DNA from 2 places in the Oikeobacillus pervagus genome. Region 2 is predicted to be linked to the other one. Evidence: a T-box and tRNA genes for the amino acid it is inferred to sense, from the RefSeq annotation. Region 2 holds a T-box; the other holds one or more tRNA genes.
What was found. The T-box of region 2 lies ahead of pheS (phenylalanine--tRNA ligase subunit alpha). A T-box ahead of a tRNA ligase gene usually reads a tRNA of that ligase, here a tRNA-Phe.

Region 1: it encodes a tRNA-Phe, which carries the amino acid that the T-box ahead of pheS (phenylalanine--tRNA ligase subunit alpha) is inferred to sense. The anticodon was not compared.

What each region holds. Positions count from the first base shown of each region.
Region 1 is NZ_JAUSUC010000036.1:24,518-31,783, forward strand. It holds gene J2S13_RS12585 (DEAD/DEAH box helicase family protein) at 1-1,246, shown strand, start outside; gene J2S13_RS12590 (HIT family protein) at 1,254-1,628, shown strand; gene J2S13_RS12595 (NAD(P)/FAD-dependent oxidoreductase) at 1,805-2,920, opposite strand; gene J2S13_RS12600 (cupin domain-containing protein) at 3,072-3,392, opposite strand; gene J2S13_RS12605 (ferritin-like domain-containing protein) at 3,684-4,163, opposite strand; tRNA gene J2S13_RS12610 (tRNA-Val) at 4,465-4,540, shown strand; tRNA gene J2S13_RS12615 (tRNA-Lys) at 4,565-4,640, shown strand; tRNA gene J2S13_RS12620 (tRNA-Leu) at 4,644-4,732, shown strand; tRNA gene J2S13_RS12625 (tRNA-Arg) at 4,736-4,809, shown strand; tRNA gene J2S13_RS12630 (tRNA-Ala) at 4,829-4,904, shown strand; tRNA gene J2S13_RS12635 (tRNA-Met) at 4,922-4,995, shown strand; tRNA gene J2S13_RS12640 (tRNA-Ser) at 5,012-5,104, shown strand; tRNA gene J2S13_RS12645 (tRNA-Phe) at 5,119-5,194, shown strand; tRNA gene J2S13_RS12650 (tRNA-Tyr) at 5,276-5,360, shown strand; tRNA gene J2S13_RS12655 (tRNA-Trp) at 5,364-5,434, shown strand; tRNA gene J2S13_RS12660 (tRNA-Gln) at 5,453-5,524, shown strand; tRNA gene J2S13_RS12665 (tRNA-Cys) at 5,533-5,606, shown strand; tRNA gene J2S13_RS12670 (tRNA-Gly) at 5,613-5,686, shown strand; tRNA gene J2S13_RS12675 (tRNA-Asn) at 5,710-5,784, shown strand; tRNA gene J2S13_RS12680 (tRNA-Glu) at 5,792-5,863, shown strand; gene J2S13_RS12685 (hypothetical protein) at 6,758-6,973, shown strand; gene J2S13_RS12690 (FAD-linked oxidase C-terminal domain-containing protein) at 6,927-7,266, shown strand, end outside.
Region 2 is NZ_JAUSUC010000020.1:38,076-45,341, forward strand. It holds gene zapA (cell division protein ZapA) at 1-34, opposite strand, end outside; gene rnhC (ribonuclease HIII) at 119-1,066, shown strand; gene pheT (phenylalanine--tRNA ligase subunit beta) at 1,208-3,622, opposite strand; gene pheS (phenylalanine--tRNA ligase subunit alpha) at 3,655-4,695, opposite strand; T-box leader at 4,831-5,107, opposite strand; gene J2S13_RS09250 (TrmH family RNA methyltransferase) at 5,149-5,922, opposite strand; gene sspI (small acid-soluble spore protein SspI) at 6,043-6,252, shown strand; gene J2S13_RS09260 (M42 family metallopeptidase) at 6,332-7,266, opposite strand, start outside.

The DNA.
Region 1 (7,266 bases), on a different contig from region 2:
AGCCCCTTTCCATTATTATGGAGTCTATGATGATACGGACTATAGTCAAATTCGCTGGTTAGGTTCGAAATATGATCAAGAACAACTTCTACAGGCACAACTAAAGGAAGAAATGGCTCAAAAGATTTTATTAGCTTGGGAGGAACATAAACAAACTAGATCATTAATATTTTGCTCTTCAATAAGACAAGCTAATTTTCTTTCCCAATTTTTTAATCGAAGTGGTTATCAAACCGTTAGTCTACATTCAAAGCAACAAGATATAGGAAGAAAGGAGGCAATCAATCAATTAGAAGAGAAGAAACTGGATGCGATTTTCACCGTTGATTTATTTAATGAAGGGATTGATATCCCATCTGTTGATACGATTTTGTTTGCACGCCCAACAGAGTCTTTAACTGTTTTTACCCAGCAAATTGGAAGGGGATTGCGACTTCATTCTTCCAAAAGTCATTGTGTAATTATCGATTTAATTGGGAACTACCGTAACGCCGATATAAAGCTATCCCTATTTCAGGTTGAGTTGAAAAAAACAAAGAACAGAAAAATTGCTCCTGTCATTCCTGAAAGTTGTGAATTCAATTTAGACATACAATCTATTAATTTATTGGAAGAACTACGTAAAAAGCGGCAACCACGTAAAGAAAAGCTGAAAAATGCTTATATGCAATTAAAAGAAGAGTTGGGGCGACGTCCTACATATCAAGAATTATTTTTAAATGGAACTATCGAAGTGATTCAATATTATAAAGAATTTAAATCCTATTTTGCTTTTTTACATTGGGCGGAAGAATTAACTGAAAAGGAAATAGAACTATATATCCGTTATGAAAATTGGCTAAAAGAGATCGAAAAAACAGGCATGCAAAAAAGTTATAAAATGATTGTATTGCTTGGAATGCTAAAAAAGGGGAAACATAATTGGTATCGATCCACAACACCTGAGGAAATAGCCCCATTTTTTCATCATTATTTGATGGAGAAAGAGTATCGAAAGCGAATCGATTTTTCAGATAAATCCTCTCGTACATTATGGAAGTATGAGGAAAAGAAAGTAGCCAATTTAATCGCCAAAATGCCGATGTCTAAATGGAGTGGATCTTCCCAAGGGATGATATCTTTTGAAAAAAATATTTTCAAGCTCAATTTTGATGTACTAAACGAAGACGAGGACATCCTTTTTCATTGGACGAGGGAAGTATGTGAAAAACGACTGATGGAGTATTTCGCTAGGAAAGGGGAATGATAATGCCATGCAATCTTGTCATTTTTGTAATCAAGAACAATTAATCATTTTATTAGAAAACCAATGGGCTTTAGCTTTTTTTGATCGGTTTCCTGTGAGTCGTGGTCATCTTCTAATTATCCCCAAACGTCATGTAAGTGATTTTTTTGATACAACATTAGAGGAACGGATGGCAATGAATGACTTAATGGAGAAGGGGAAGAAGCTCTTAGATCAAAAGTATGAACCGCACGGCTATAATATTGGAATCAACTGTGGGGGAGCGGCTGGGCAAACGATTTTTCATGTTCATCTTCATTTGATTCCAAGATACGACGGTGATATGTTGGATCCTAGTGGAGGGGTTCGGGGCGTAATACCTTGGAAGCAGAAATATAAATAGGGCGAATTTGGAAATTTCGTATTAAAAATGAGAGAGAGATAGATTCAGATAACAGTCGAGTTGAGTTGATGTTTCTATTTCGGTTGTTTAGATAAGCGGCTAGAACCTCTCTCATTTTAATGGGAGGATATTTCACCCGAGTAGTGAAAGTATACATACCCGAGTGAATGGTTGGGTTATTCGATGGCGTTTTCGACATCATAATCCGCTAGGTCAATCTCCATTTCCCTATCTAATGCTAGTTTTGCCAGTTCCGATCCAAGATAAGGGCCCACTGTAAGGCCAGAAGCTCCAAGGCCATTTGCCACGAGGATCTCATTATATTGGGGGATTGGTCCAATAATCGGGAGAAACCCTGGGGTAAATGGTCGGAATCCGACTCGTACTTCAAGGACGGTGCTATCTGCTAATCCAGGTGCGTAATGTAATGCCTTTCCCAAGACTTCATGAATTCCACTAGCGGTCATGCGGTGATCGAAACCTACATTATTTTCATGAGTGGCCCCAGCGATAATCCGATCTTGGAATGCTAATATGTATTGATCACTTGGTGGCATGACCACTGGCCATGTATCTGTTTTCGTATGGGGGAGATGTAAATGGACAATTTGGGCTTTTTGAAAATAAACATTAAATTGGATCCCAAGAGGCTTTAACAACTCGTCTGCCCAAGCTCCAGCTGTTATGATTATTTTTTCTGGAATAATTTCATGTTCATTCACTTGAACACTTGTTTTTTGTCTATCATGATGTAGTAATTTCGCATCCCCCTGTATGAAAGTAGCCCCATATCGTTTAGCAGATCGTATTAACGCATCTCGTAATGCTCGACCATCTACACGAGCAGCCCCACTGACAAAAACAGAACCAAGGCCCTCTAGTAGGGGAGGGAATCTTTTTTTGGTTTCCTCAGGTGTGAGGATTTTTACTTCGCCGATTTCAGGAGCTTCTTCCCGGCGCTTTAATGCCCGTTCTTTCATTGCTAGTAATTTTTCATGGTCATGATGGAGACTGATGGCTCCGACTCGGGCATATCCCGTGTGTTCTTCTCCGTCTTTTTGAAGATCTGTCATTAATTCAGGATAGTAACGCGCCCCATTTTTGGCGAGTCTATACCATGCTTTGTTACGACGTTGTGAAAGCCAAGGGCAAACAATCCCTGCTGCTGCATCTGTTGCTTGTCCTTTGTCTTTACGATCCATGATCACGACTTCTTCCCCGGCCTTTGCTAGATGATAGGCAGTAGATGCCCCAAGAATCCCAGCGCCAATGACACAATATTTTTTCTTCATTTATACAGACCCTTTCTTATATGTTGAATTCTTATGGAGTCCATTTTACCCGAAAAGTCGGAATGATGGGTAGAATCGTACCGAAAAGGGCGATGTCCCCCAAAAATAAGGACATCGCCATCTAATTTTTTAACGATCTTGTGTGTATTGGTCAATTTGGAATAGTGCTTAGAACAACATAAAGACTGGCATCTTCTTTCCCGTCATTTTTGAAAGAAAGTTCTTGCTCACTTGTGCAAATGAGCGAATCTAATTCTGATGCCTTGATCTGTTTGCCATCGATTGTAAATGTTCCCTCGCCAGTTAACACGAGTAAATGAACATTACTGTTTGGGTGTTTATGTGCAGGTAACTCTTGTCCGGGCTTGAAATTCAGGACAAATGTCGTGCTGGGTCCTTCTTTAAAAATGATTCGTTTCGTAAATCTTTCATTATGATACTCCATGAACTGTTTTACATTCTGTATGTTCATCTTTATTTCTCCACCTTTCATCCTGTATATATGTAGCATACATACTATTTACCATGATATGCAAATGGTAGGAACTTGTGGTCGTTTTTGGGAAACACGAGGGAATGAAGTTGAAACCATTAAGGGGAAAGGATCCTAGCTAGATTTGTTTATTATAGCGAGGAAAAACAGACACATCTAAAAACATAGATCCCACGCGATCACCCGACTTCAATGATTCAAGATATTTGTGTTCGTTAACGTGACAAAATCTAGCGAGGCTTCATTCGTCGTAGAATGAAGCCTGATTTTTCAGCGTTTTAACCTGAATAAATAATATAAAAACCAAACGGCATGATTTTGTTCATCAGCGGCTGCTCTTTGAATGATTTGTTTCATTTTTTGATCGGATACCATTTCAGCTAGATCTAGATAGAAATCAACCGTTTCTTGCTCGTCTTTTACACTGAAATGAAGTCCTTCCCGATAAGTGGTCGGACAACGTTCTGTCATTTGTGGAGTAGGTTTTCGTCCGGTTAAGGTAGTATACATTTGAGTGAATTGTCGTAGATGACGTATTTCATCTTGTTTAATTTCGATAATTTGATTTCTCTCTTCCGGATTTGGGGCCATATTGGCGATTTTTCCATAGCATTGAATGGCTGTATATTCTCCATTAATGGCTTTTTGAAAAAGACTCACAATATCATGGGTCTTTCGATCATATGAATAGTCATAAAAATTAATTGGGGCTTCATTAGGGGCATTGAAATATTGATAATAGGGATCCATCTACTTTTAAACCTCCTCAAGGGTTCCTCGTTGATATGATATGAAAAACAGTAAGAAAAGTGCTTGTGTAAACGATCCATAAGCAAATCTATATGTGAAAAACAAATCTTTTCTTTTAATCTTTCATTCATTTTCATAAGGTTTCATCCTAGTGTAAAAAAATATTTCATAAATGCTTGACTATTACTTTTATTCCTGATAATATATAAAACGTCGCAACAAGATAAAATAAGTAATAAAAGGTTATATTGGAAAGGATTTATTTCCGATTTAAAGAATTGATTTACTTTATTTTGAGAATGGAGGATTAGCTCAGCTGGGAGAGCACTTGCCTTACAAGCAAGGGGTCGGCGGTTCGATCCCGTCATCCTCCACCATAAGTGTAATGATTATGATAAAATGAGCCATTAGCTCAGTTGGTAGAGCATCTGACTTTTAATCAGAGGGTCGAAGGTTCGAGTCCTTCATGGCTCACCATTTGCCGGGGTGGCGGAACTGGCAGACGCACAGGACTTAAAATCCTGCGGTAGGTGACTACCGTACCGGTTCGATTCCGGTTCTCGGCACCACTTGCGCCCGTAGCTCAATTGGATAGAGCGTTTGACTACGGATCAAAAGGTTAGGGGTTCGACTCCTCTCGGGCGCGTTATCTATATTTCCATTTTGGGGCCTTAGCTCAGCTGGGAGAGCGCCTGCTTTGCACGCAGGAGGTCAGCGGTTCGATCCCGCTAGGCTCCACCAATATTGAACGATATAATGGCGGCGTAGCTCAGCTGGCTAGAGCGTACGGTTCATACCCGTGAGGTCGTGGGTTCGATTCCCTCCGCCGCTATGATCTTTACTTTTATGGAGGAATACCCAAGTCCGGCTGAAGGGATCGGTCTTGAAAACCGACAGGCGGGTTAAACCGCGCGGGGGTTCGAATCCCTCTTCCTCCGCCATCATGGTATACACTGGCTCAGTAGCTCAGTCGGTAGAGCAAAGGACTGAAAATCCTTGTGTCGGCGGTTCGATTCCGTCCTGAGCCACCATATTTCATCTTAATCTACTAAAAAAAATTTTGTTTGATCTGTAAGACGTTCAGAATATTTATCTTATTTCATTCATATAATGGAGGGGTAGCGAAGTGGCTAAACGCGGCGGACTGTAAATCCGCTCCCTATGGGTTCGGCAGTTCGAATCTGCCCCCCTCCACCATTTAGGGGCATAGTTTAACGGTAGAACAGAGGTCTCCAAAACCTCCAGTGTGGGTTCGATTCCTACTGCCCCTGTAATGACTTACATATTATTGGGCTATAGCCAAGTGGTAAGGCAACGGACTTTGACTCCGTCATTCGTAGGTTCGAATCCTGCTAGCCCAGTTCTTGTTGGCGGCATAGCCAAGTGGTAAGGCAGAGGTCTGCAAAACCTTTATCACCGGTTCAAATCCGGTTGCCGCCTCCAATTTAAGCGGGTGTAGTTTAGTGGTAAAACTACAGCCTTCCAAGCTGTTGTCGTGGGTTCGATTCCCATCACCCGCTCCAAAATTTCATCATTAGATGATGATTCCGCAGTAGCTCAGTGGTAGAGCTATCGGCTGTTAACCGATCGGTCGTAGGTTCGAATCCTACCTGCGGAGCCAAATAAATGGCCCGTTGGTCAAGCGGTTAAGACACCGCCCTTTCACGGCGGTAACACGGGTTCGAATCCCGTACGGGTCATAGAAAAAAACCACAAAATGGAGATTTCCATTTTGTGGTTTTTTTGTATTTAATCTAGTATACTAACTAAATAAGTTTCTTTATTTACCAATAGATTAATGACCAGTGGCGAATTGATTTTGCTTTAAGAAAATTCCACAATAGAGGGGTTAAAGGAGGTGCGGGAGTGGGGTTGTTTTTTTGGCCATTTATGATAGCTTCCATTATATTTTCGTTTATCGCTTTAATTTTAAAAAGGCCGATATTTCTAGTGATTTCTTGCTTACTAGTCACTCCATTATCACTCTACTTAACTGCAACGCCACATTTTGAATGGTGGGGGGTGATCTTCCCATTCTTTTACCTCGGGGCCGCTTTATCCCTAAGCAAAAATATGAGATGGCTATCGGTGGTGTTGATTTCTCCAAATTAATCTAGTATACTAACTAAATAAGTTTCTTTATTTACCAATAGATTAATGACCAGTGGCGAATTGATTTTGCTTTAAGAAAATTCCACAATAGAGGGGTTAAAGGAGGTGCGGGAGTGGGGTTGTTTTTTTGGCCATTTATGATAGCTTCCATTATATTTTCGTTTATCGCTTTAATTTTAAAAAGGCCGATATTTCTAGTGATTTCTTGCTTACTAGTCACTCCATTATCACTCTACTTAACTGCAACGCCACATTTTGAATGGTGGGGGGTGATCTTCCCATTCTTTTACCTCGGGGCCGCTTTATCCCTAAGCAAAAATATAAGATGGCTATCGGTGGTGTTGATTTCTCCAAATATTTTACTAATTGGATGGATGGGATACGTGATAATTCATCCATAGTGAATGAAACTAAACCCATCCAAAATCGCATGTTTTCTTTAATAAGATGGACGGGATGATCCTAAAAAAGGGGGGATTTAATTGAAGCTTCGCGAAGATTTGCTTCAAATAGTTGGAGAAGAGAGTAGAATTTCGACGAATGAAATGGTTTTAATTCAGCATGGTCATGGAATATCTTATCATCCAGGAAAATTGCCGGATGTTGTTGTTTTTCCAGTTGATAAAGAAGAGGTAAGACGAATTGTTCGCTATGCCAATGTCTACAGATATTTGTGTCCCCATTTCAAAATTGCCTGAAGCTATAACCAATACTAGAAAACTAGCAGATCAGTATAAAATTGATGCGGCCATTTTTGGTCATGTTGGCGATGGAAATGATCATAGTATCCTGCCGATGGATGTAGATGACCAGAAAGAAATGGAAAAAGTTCAACAACTACATGATGAAATGGTCCATTTTGCTTTAGCACATGACGGGACTTGTACAGGGGAGCATGGAATCGGTATTGGAAAGAGAAAGTATTTATATAAAGAACACCTAACAAGCATCCCAATGATGAAAGCTATCAAGCATTCTTTTGATCCTAATG
Region 2 (7,266 bases):
CAACAGTAATTTTGTTTCTCTGTCCGTCCGACAATTGAAATGCCTCCATTCATTAAGAATCCTAAACTTAAATATATCATGAAATTGAATGAAAAGGAAAGTAGAAAGGAGTTTGTTTATGTCAAATATTGTCTTGCATATGAGTCGTGAAATCATCTCAAAGATGAGAAATGATTATCAAGATTTCTTATTATCTAAGATTCCAACAGGTGCGGTTTTTACGGCGAAAACAAACGGCTGTACGATTACAGCTTATAAATCAGGGAAAGTCCTTTTTCAAGGAGCCAACGCAATGAATGAATCGTCTCGTTGGGGGAATTCTTCACCCTCTCCAACGAAGAAAAGAGCTGTAAAGAGTGGAACAAAAATACAGTTACCTGACGGTTTTTCCACTCTTTCTGTCATGGGTAGTGATGAAGTCGGAACAGGCGATTATTTCGGTCCGATGACGGTTGTCAGTACCTATGTAAAAACGGAACAAATGGACATATTAAGGGATTTAGGGGTTCGTGATTCTAAACATTTAAATGACGATCAAATCATTAAAATTGCAAAGGAGTTACTTCATCATATTCCTTATAGCTTGCTCGTGTTAAGAAACGAAAAATATAATAAAATGCAAAAAGCAGGGATGTCTCAAGGGAAATTGAAAGCTCTTCTCCATAATCAAGCCCTTTTAAATTTATTAAAAAAAATTTCGCCTGAAAAACCCGATGCAATTTTGATAGACCAATTCGCTGAAAAAACAACCTACTTCCGTTATCTCCAAAACCAAAAAGAAGTTTGCAGGGAAAATGTTTATTTTAGTACGAAAGGGGAAAGTGTCCATCTTTCTGTAGCAGCGGCTTCTATTTTGGCACGATATGCCTTTGTGAAGGAATTTGACAAACTGAGTAAGGAAGCCGGTTTTACCTTACCTAAAGGAGCAGGAAAACAAGTTGATGAAGCAGGAGCAAGATTAATCTTACAAAAAGGGGAAGAATGTTTATTAAAATTTACAAAACACCATTTTGCTAATACGCAAAAGGCAAAAGCTATTGTTCGAAAAATACAAGGAAATCTTTAATAAAAAAAAGGTTGGAGGGTTCAAATTGAATGGATCGAACTCCCCAACCTTTTTTAGTATATCATTATTCTAACAAAACGGTCCTTCATTTCCACTTAGAATCCGATAGATCATTATGATTGCTCCTAGCTTCACCAATCCTTATCCTCTTAGTTCAGCATTTACTTGCTCTTTCACCGCATTCAATACTTTCTCATGCGCTTTCACTACTTCATCATCTGTCAATGTTCTTTCAGGATCAAAATAAGTTAAGGAGAAGGCGATTGATTTTTTGCCTAGTTCCATATGTTCTCCTTCATAAAGGTCAAAAAGATGAACATCTTTTAATAATTTTCCTCCAGCTGTTTGGATTATGTTCGCGAGCTCACTTGCCTGCACAGAGCTGTCTACCACTAGCGCAATATCTCTCGTAATAGAAGGGAAGCGAGGAATTGGCTCATAATGTAATGGAGACGCCTCTTTTTCTAAAAGATAAGTCGCATCCAATTCGAATACATAAGTATCTTTCAAATCTAACTCTTTTTGAAGTTGCGGGTGGACTTGCCCGATGATTCCAAGTACTTCTCCATTGAATAAAATCTTGGCTGTACGTCCTGGATGCAGGCCATCTAATTTAGCCTTTTGAAACTCAATGCTACTCTCTATAGAAAGCTTTTTAAATAGACCTTCTACAATCCCTTTGACGACAAAGAAATCAACTGGTTTCTTTTCTCCTTGCCATTCATGAGTTTCCCATAATCCTGTGATTGCCCCTGCTAAGTGTTCTCTTTCTTCTGGCAATTCATTTTCATTGTTCTTTAGGAAGATTGTTCCTAATTCATAAAATCCGACCGCATCATTTCGGCGGGCCACATTGTATGAAACACTTTCTAATAATTGTGGAATTATGCTTTGACGTAGAAAACTTCTTTCTTCACTCATAGGCATAGCTAAACCAATTGACTCTCTCTTATTTAATGCAAATTGCGTACTTTTCTCTTCACTTGTTAACGAATAAGTCAAAGCTTGATATAACCCTGCCCCTTCTAATAAATGGCGAACTACACGGCGTTTCTCTTGATATTTTGTCAGCCCACCTGGAATCGCTACTCCAACCGGCAATGTTGTCGGCAAGCGATCATACCCATATAGACGAGCAACTTCTTCAACAAGATCTTCTTCAATTGTAATATCACCTCGTCTAGTTGGAACCGTTACTTGGAATGTATGACCATCGACAACATTTTCAAATTTTAGGCTAGTGAAAATAGCTGTCACTTCTTCGGTTGATAATGTAGTACCTAATACCCGATTTATTTTTTCCAATGAAATAGAAATCTTTTTTGGCTCACGATTCATTTCTCCAGCTATCACACTACCTTGAAGGACTTCTCCACCCGCGTATTGTTGTAGTAATTGGGCCGCTCTTTCTGCCGCCGCATGAACACGGTTGGGGTCAACTCCTTTTTCAAAACGGGCACTCGCTTCACTGCGTAATCCATGATCCTTCGAAGCCTTTCGAACAATTTGACCATTGAAATAAGCAGATTCGATGAGTACAGTCGTCGTATCATTTTGCACTTCTGAATTCGCTCCACCCATCACTCCAGCAAGAGCAATAGGTTCCTGACCATTTGTAATGACTAAATGTTCACTTGATAACATGCGTTCCACATCATCTAATGTCGTCATTTTTTCCCCTTGATGGGCACGGCGGACGACAATCTCTTTAGAGCCAAGGCGTTGATAATCAAAAGCATGAAGAGGTTGACCATATTCTAATAAAATAAAGTTTGTAATATCCACGACATTGTTATGAGGACGAATCCCCGCAGACATCAATCGAGTTTGCATCCATAAAGGCGATGGTGCTACTTTCACATTTTTAATGACTTTGGCAATATATAATGGATTGTCTTCCTTCGCATCAATCGAAACGGAAATATAGTCTGTCGCTTTTTCATTACTTTCATCTGCTTTTGGATGAGGAAGTTTGACATCCTTCTTAAGAATGGCTGCCACTTCATACGCAACACCAAGCATACTTAAACAATCCGAACGATTTGGAGTTAATCCTAGTTCTAAAACATGATCATCTAAATTTAATTGTGCAAGGGCATTCGATCCCACTTCTACGTCATTTGGGAATACAAAAATTCCTTCTGCATATTCCTTTGGTGTGATCTTTCCCTCAATTCCTAATTCTTGTAAGGAACAGATCATCCCATTTGATGGTTCTCCACGAAGTTTTGCCTTTTTAATTTTAAAGTTTCCTGGTAAGACGGCACCTACTTTGGCCACCACCACTTTTTGACCTTTGGCAATGTTTGGAGCCCCGCAAATAATTTGAACAGGATCTCCCTCTCCCAAATCAACTTGACATATATTTAATTTATCTGCATTTGGATGTTGTTCACATTCAACAACATAACCGACGACTACATTTTTGATTTCATCGCTCGGACATTCTACCCCTTCTACTTCGATCCCGCTTCGTGTAATTTTTTCTGCCAAATCGTTTGCATCTATGCCCGATAAATCAACATACTCTTGAAGCCATTTATATGAAACAAACATATTAGTTTACCTCCTATTAATTGAATGCGCTACTATTTTTCTACTCGTGAAAATTGTTTAAGAAAACGGATATCATTTGCGTATAAGTGGCGAATATCATCGATTCCATATCGTAGCATCGCGATTCTTTCCACTCCGATTCCGAATGCAAATCCAGTATATTTCTTAGAGTCAAATCCAGCCATCTCTAGCACATTTGGATGAACCATTCCCGCTCCTAGCATTTCAATCCATCCTGTTTTTTTACAAATCGAACAACCTTTTCCTCCACAAGAGAAACAAGAAACATCGACTTCAACAGATGGTTCTGTGAATGGGAAGAAACTTGGACGAAGACGGATTTCACGATCTTCTCCGAACATTTTTTTCGCAAATACTTCTAAAGTTCCTTTTAAATCACTCATGCGAATATTTTCATCTACGACCAGACCTTCAATTTGCATAAATTGATGGGAGTGTGTCGCATCATCATGGTCTCGTCTGTAAACTTTCCCTGGGCAAATAATTTTCACAGGTCCTTTTCCTTGATGTTTTTTCATGGTTCTCGCTTGTACAGGTGATGTATGGGTTCTCATCAGGATTTCTTCTGTTATATAAAATGTATCTTGCATATCTCTTGCAGGGTGATCCTTTGGTAAGTTTAATGCTTCAAAATTATAGTAATCTTGTTCCACTTCTGGACCTTCTGCAATTGTATAGCCCATACTAATAAATAGATCTTCCACTTCTTCCACTACACGTGTAAGTGGGTGATGATTTCCAGAATAAATAGGTCTCCCTGGTAATGTAACATCAATCGATTGTTCCTCCAGCTGTTTTTGGATTGCTGCTTCTTCTAGCTCTGCTTGTTTTGCTTCAATTTTAGAAGAAATCGATTCCCTTACTTCATTAGCTAATGCTCCCATTTTGGGACGTTCTTCTGGAGAAAGTTTCCCCATTCCACGAAGTACCTCCGTAATAGGGCCTTTTTTCCCTAAATAAGCTACTCGAACTTCATTTAATTGTTTTAAATCTTCAGCTTGATCGACTTTTTGCAATGCTTCTTGCTGTAGTTCCTTTAACTTTTGTTCCACAATATTTCCTCCTTTTTCTAGCAGGTTTATCAAGTAACCAGTGATTTTTGCCTATGGGATGGACTTTCTTTGTTCATCCTACCTGAAACTGGTGTAACCAATGGTTTTTAAACATAAAAAAAAGCCCTTCCCTAAGAAAGGGACGAGGCTGTTTTCGCGGTACCACCCTTATTAGCACAATCAATTTGCGCTCACTTCATTTTGATAACGGCTACACCGATGCATCTTTACATTTAGAATAAAGGCATTTTCCATAAACTTTTTGTAGTAAAAGTGCCTTCATAAAAAACGGTCCCGATGCCAACTCGAGAGATGAACTTCCCTTACATTCTTCGTAAAAATGCTTTCAGTCTCAGGCATTTTCTCCCTTTTCGAAAACTTATAAAGTACTTTTCTCTGTCTTCGTCTTTATTTTATCCAAAATTTCATATGTTACATATTATAGTATAATTTTCAGTTACTTTTCAAGCTGTCTTGAAAATGAAATAACAAAATCCCGGCTGCCACTGCTACATTTAAAGATTCACTCCGGCCGTATAAGGGGATAAATACATTTTGGTTTGTTGTCTGCAATAGTTCCTCTGAAACTCCATTTCCTTCATTCCCAACAATCATCGCAAAGGAATCATCTATCGTCACCTTTTTATAAGATTCAGCTGATTGCAAAGATGTCCCAAATACTGGTACCCCTTTTTCTTGTAATAATGAGATTGCTTTTTGTAATGACATGGAAATTATTGATAAATGAAAATGGCTTCCTTGTGCTGATCGTAACACCTTCGAATTATAGAGATCGACAGTTCCGTCACCAAGAATGACTAAATCAATCCCAGCAGCATCTGCTGTTCGAATCATCGTTCCAACATTCCCCGGATCTTGAACAGCATCAATGAGTAAGAAGGACTTTCCCTTTTCCATCATTTTTTCTTCATACTGATGCTTTTTACAAATAGCAAAAATTCCTTGGGAGGATTCTGTTTCAGAAATCGCCTTGGAAACCTCTTCTGAGATCGTCGTTATCTTGACATGATCCATATTCCAATGTGAGGGGATCATGATGTTTTCAGAATAAAGGATTTCCTCAATTTCATTTTTAAACTGAAGGGCCTCCTCTACTAAATGGAACCCTTCTAATAGGTATAGCCCTGTTTGTTCACGTCCTTTTTTGGTTAATAATTTTTTCCATTGCTTTACTTTCGGGTTTTTTGCCGATTGGATATAGTCCACCTATTCTCTCCTACCTTTTCGTTTCATTTCAATTTTCTTATTATAACGTAATGCGAATGCATATTGAATATCTACCTGGGGAAAATAGGAATGTAATTGCTGTAGAAAGGGGCTAATGAAATGAATTTCAACTTAAGAGGGGCCGTCCTTCACAATGTGACTGGCCACAGTCAATCTCAGCTTCAAGATACCATCGTGGATGCCATTCAAAGTGGTGAAGAGAAAATGCTTCCTGGTCTTGGGGTATTATTTGAAGTTTTTTGGAAAAATGCTGACTCCAAGGAGCAACAGGTCATGCTACAAACATTAGAAGAAGGATTAAGAAGATAATTATTCTGTATGCAATCGTTTTCCCTAGCTTTATTATTTTTGAACCCCCCAGACAAAGGATCTGGGGGCTTCTTATGACTTATTCAAATGTAATTTTATTCACAGCGTCACGATCTAAACGGAGAATCACTTCTCCTAAAAGTTTTACAGCATTTTCAAAGTCATCACGATGAAGCATCGCCGCATGTGAATGGATATAACGTGTAGCAATCGTGACCGATAAAGTAGGGACTCCACTCGCTGTTAAATGGATCGATCCTGAATCGGTTCCTCCACCAGCAATCGCATCAAATTGGTATGGAATATTCAATTCATCTGCTACATTTGTAACAAAATCGCGTAATCCTTTATGAGAAACCATTGAAGCATCATACAGAATGATCTGTGGGCCTTTCCCCATTTTGCTCATCGCATCTTTTTCCGAAATTCCCGGTGTATCACCAGCAATCCCAACGTCTACACCGAAAGCAATATCTGGAAGAATGGTATTGGCACTCGTTTTGGCTCCACGTAATCCAACTTCCTCTTGAACGGTTCCAACACCATACACGATGTTTTCATGTTTTTTATTTTGAATATATTTTAAGACATCAATGGCAATCGCACAGCCAATTCGATTATCCCATGCTTTTGCCAATAGCATTTTCTCATTGTTCATGACGGTAAATTCAAAATATGGAGTGATCATATCCCCAGGTCGGACTCCCCATTCCTCCGCCTCTTTTCTACTAGATGCTCCAATATCAATGAACATATCCTTAATATCAATAGGTTTTTTACGTGCTTCAGCAGGTAAAATATGGGGTGGTTTCGAACCGATAATTCCGGTTACATCTCCCTTTCTAGTTACAATCGTCACACGCTGAGCGAGCATAACTTGCGACCACCAGCCGCCAACCGTTTGAAAACGAATAAATCCCTTATCATCAATTTGGGTTACCATAAACCCAACTTCATCCAAATGGCCTGCCACCATGATTTTTGGACCATTTTCATCCCCAACTTTTTTGGCGA